DNA from 2 places in the Pseudomonas sp. IT-P12 genome. Region 1 is predicted to be linked to the other one. Evidence: predicted binding sites of a transcription regulator. Region 1 holds the regulator's gene; the other holds the start of a gene.

Region 1 (2,200 bases):
GTTGCACCGCGTCGCCGAACTTGCCTTTTTCAAGGCTTTCGACCAGTTCGACCGCATGTTTTTTCAGGGTCGACTCAAAGTCGCCCTGTGAAGATTCTTTGTGGTCCATAGCTCCCCCGTGGCGCCGTGACTCAACCGATGCGTTCGAAAATCTTCTCGATTTTTTCTTTCAACGCCTGGGCCGTGAAGGGTTTGACCACATAACCGTTTACACCGGCCTGGGCCGCTTCGATGATCTGCTCGCGCTTGGCTTCAGCCGTCACCATCAGTACCGGCAGGTGCTTGAGCTTTTCGTCGGCGCGCACGTGGCGCAGCAGATCGATACCGGTCATGCCGGGCATGTTCCAGTCGGTGACCAGAAAGTCGATGCTTCCGCTGTTGAGAACCGGAATGGCGGTGGTGCCATCGTCAGCCTCGACCGTGTTGGTGAACCCAAGGTCACGCAACAGGTTCTTGATGATCCGCCGCATCGTTGAGAAGTCATCAACGATGAGGATTTTCATGTTCTTGTCCAATTCGACCTCCAAGCAGTCTTAAACGCGCCCAGCACCTGGACGCGCCATTTCAATCAATTCGGCAGAGCACTCAATGACTGTCTGGAGCACAACAGATCGAGACCGGCGTGGTTCAACACCACACCAGCCACGTTCGCAGTGTCCCCACACTGCCTTCAGCGCGCTCGCCACTCCCCCAAACGCCCCCGCAAACGGGCCGCGCACTGGCTGTGTAACTGGCTGACCCGAGATTCACTGACCCCCAGGACTTCACCGATTTCCTTGAGATTCAACTCTTCGTCGTAGTACAGCGCCAACACCAGTCGCTCGCGCTCCGGCAAATTGGCAATCGCGTCCGCCAACGCCGCCTGGAAGCGTTCATCTTCCAGGTCGCGTGACGGCTCGAGATGAGCACTCGCGCCATCCTCGTGCAGCCCTTCGTGTTCGCCGTCCTGCAACAGATCGTCGAAACTGAATAACCGGCTGCCCAGGGTGTCGTTCAAAATCCCGTAATAATCGTCGAGACTCAATTGGAGTTCGGCCGCAACCTCGTGATCTTTAGCGTCACGGCCGGTTTTAGCTTCAATCGAGCGAATCGCGTCGCTGACCATGCGGGTATTGCGGTGGACCGAACGTGGCGCCCAGTCCCCCTTGCGCACTTCATCAAGCATGGCGCCGCGGATTCGAATGCCCGCGTACGTCTCGAAACTGGCGCCTTTGCTGGCGTCGTATTTGGTCGATACTTCCAGCAGGCCGATCATGCCGGCCTGGATCAGGTCTTCGACCTGGACACTGGCCGGCAGACGCGCCAGCAAGTGGTAGGCAATGCGTTTGACCAGTGGCGCGTAACGCTCGATCAGCTCGTACTGCGCGTCACGCGCCGACTTCTTGTAGAGGTTGTAACCGCTGGCTGTCATAGCACGGGTCCTGCCGTTTGTTGCACGAGGCGCTCGACGAAAAACTCCAGGTGCCCACGCGGATTGGCGGGCAGCGGCCAGGTATCGACCTTTTGTGCGATGGCCTTGAAGGCCAGGGAGCACTTGGAACGCGGGAAGGCTTCGTAGACGGCGCGCTGCTTCTGGACGGCCTTGCGCACGCTTTCGTCGTAGGGCACCGCGCCGACGTATTGTAAGGCGACGTCCAGGAAGCGATCCGTGACCTTCGTCAACTTGGCGAACAGGTTGCGCCCTTCCTGCGGGCTCTGGGCCATGTTGGCCAGGACGCGGAAGCGGTTCATGCCGTAGTCGCGGTTCAACAGTTTGATCAGCGCGTAGGCATCGGTGATGGAGGTCGGCTCGTCACAGACCACCAGCAGCACTTCCTGCGCGGCGCGAACGAAGCTGACTACCGAGTCACCAATACCCGCAGCGGTGTCGATCACCAGCACGTCGAGGTTGTCACCGATATCGCTGAACGCCTGGATCAGGCCGGCATGCTGGGCCGGGCTCAGGTGCACCATGCTCTGGGTGCCGGACGCTGCCGGGACGATGCGGATGCCACCGGGCCCCTGCAACAATACGTCACGCAGCTCACAGCGGCCTTCGATCACGTCGGCCAGCGTGCGTTTGGGTGTCAGGCCCAGCAGAACGTCGACGTTTGCCAGCCCCAGGTCGGCGTCCAGCAGCATGACGCGCCGGCCAAGCTCAGCCAGGGCCAGGGACAAGTTCACTGACACGTTAGTCTTCCCGACGCCACCTTTGCCGCCG
Region 2 (2,200 bases), on a different contig from region 1:
ATTCTCGGCGCTCTGCGGGGTTTTCACAAAGGGATAAATAGGATGGGTGGCATGATAAAAACTCATCTAGAGAGGCTTCTGATAGATTGATGGGATTACGCTGTCGGAGTATTCCTGGTGTCTCGTCGCCTCCCACCCCTTTACGCCCTTCGTGCCTTCGAAGCGGCGGCGCGGCATAGCTCGTTTACTCGCGCCGCCGAAGAGCTGTCGATTACGCAGAGCGCAGTCAGTCGGCACATTCGTACACTCGAAGAGCATTTCGCCTGCCGCTTGTTTCATCGCAGCGGGCGCCATTTGCAACTGACCGAGTCGGCGCGGTTGATCCTGCCGGGCATTCGCGAAGGTTTCACCGCACTCGAGCGGGCGTGCAACACCTTGCGCGCCGAAGATGACATTCTGCGTATGAAAGCCCCGTCGACCCTGACCATGCGCTGGTTGCTGGCGCGGCTGAGCCGGTTCCGCCACCTGCAACCGGGCAACGAAGTGCAGTTGACCAGCGCCTGGATGGACATCGATTCGGTGGACTTCAACCACGAGCCCTTCGACTGCGCCGTGATCCTCGGCAACGGGCGGTTCCCGCCGGACTGGGAAGCCACCTTGCTGTTCCCGGAAGAGCTGATCCCGGTGGGCGCGCCGAATCTGCTCAACGACCAGCCGTGGGATGTCACGCGTCTGGCCAATGCCGAGCTGTTGCACCCGACGCCGGACCGGCGTGACTGGCGCAGTTGGCTGGAGCGCATGGGCCTGACCGATCAGGTATCGCTCAAGGGCGGCCAGGTGTTCGACACGCTGGAGTTGGGGATGATCGCGGCGGCCCGGGGCTATGGCGTCTCGATGGGCGACCTGCTGATGGTGGCCGAGGATGTGGCGCAGGGGCGCCTGAGTCTGCCGTGGCCGACCGCCGTCGCCAGCGGTGAGCATTATTACCTGGTCTGGCCGAAAACCCGCCCCGGAGGTGAACGATTGCGCCGCCTCAGCGATTTCCTGCTGGGCGAGGTTCAGGCCATGAAACTGCCGGCGGTCGAGCACCTGTGTTGAACGTTTGCGCGCCCGTGGTTACGGGCTTGCAAGATATCCGAGATACCCACTCAAGTATTAGGGATTCGCGCCGAAAGTATGATTGTGGAACCCTCGTGCAGGTTCTGAGCAATTCCCATTATTAGAAAAATTTGCTGAGCAGCCAATCAAGGAAGAGTGGTCGCTCGGCCAGGAGCCGTCATGTCTCAACCCCGTGCCCGGATTGCCTCACAGCTCGGCCTTGCGCTAGCCGTGATACTGGCGGTCGTCATCACCGGCAGTACCTTGTTTGCCCTGCGTTCGCTGGACACTGCCAACCTCGCCACCCGTGAGGAACACTTGGCCAGTGAGGCCCGCTTGCTGGCCGATCAGCTGAGTACCTTTCACGGCACGTTGCGTGAAAGCACCCAGCGTCTGGCGGGGCTGTTCGAAAAGCGTTTTACCGGGGGGCTGAGCGTGCACCCGGAGGAGCAGATCAGTGTCGCGGGTACGCAGACACCGGGCTTGCACCTGGGCAATGAAGTGCTCAACAACAACTTCAAGGAAGTGGACGAGTTCAAGCAGATGACCGCAGGCGTGGCCACGGTCTTCGTGCGCAGCGGCGAAGAATTCATCCGGGTCAGTACCAACGTCAGCAAACAGGATGGCAGTCGTGCCATCGGCACCGTTCTCGACCACGCGAACCCGGCATATGCCCGCCTGATGGCAGGGCAAAGCTTCGTCGGCCGGTCCCTGTTGTTCGAGCGCTACTACATGTCGCAGTACACGCCGGTGCGCGATGGCAGCGGCAAGGTGATTGCCGTGCTGTATGTCGGCTTCGACTACACCGATGCGCAGAACGCTCAGTTCGCCAACCTGAAACGCTTCCGCATCGGCCAGACCGGTTCTCTGGCGCTGCTGGACGAGAAAAACAACTGGCTGGTGCCGATCGCTGGCGTCCAGGCGCTGGACAAGGCCGCCCCGGCCATCAACGCGCTGTCGAAAACGCCGAGCAAGGGCGGCTTCTGGAGCGACACGTCCGAAGACTTCTACAGCGTCTCCGTGCCTTTCGAGGACGGCCCGTGGTCGGTCGTGGCCAGCATGCCGCAGGAGGAGATCAGCGCGGTAACCTGGAGCGTCGGGATTCAACTGGCGATTGGCAGTCTGCTGGCGATGCTGATCGCCGTGGGCTCGGCCGTCTGGC

What was found. The regulator FliA, encoded in region 1, starts transcription of late flagellar genes. The targets are predictions, from matches to a motif close to CTAAAGTTTNNNNNNNNNNNGCCGNTAA.
Region 2: ACM6IM_RS22230 (methyl-accepting chemotaxis protein) is a predicted target of FliA. The motif match lies at 1,088-1,115, and genes of this name have one in related genera.

What each region holds. Positions count from the first base shown of each region.
Region 1 covers NZ_CATKPY010000021.1:877,515-879,714, forward strand. The annotation lists gene ACM6IM_RS13040 (protein phosphatase CheZ) at 1-109, opposite strand, end outside; gene ACM6IM_RS13045 (chemotaxis response regulator CheY) at 132-503, opposite strand; gene fliA (RNA polymerase sigma factor FliA) at 671-1,411, opposite strand; gene fleN (flagellar synthesis regulator FleN) at 1,408-2,200, opposite strand, start outside.
Region 2 covers NZ_CATKPY010000024.1:289,553-291,752, forward strand. The annotation lists gene ACM6IM_RS22225 (LysR substrate-binding domain-containing protein) at 118-1,038, shown strand; gene ACM6IM_RS22230 (methyl-accepting chemotaxis protein) at 1,219-2,200, shown strand, end outside.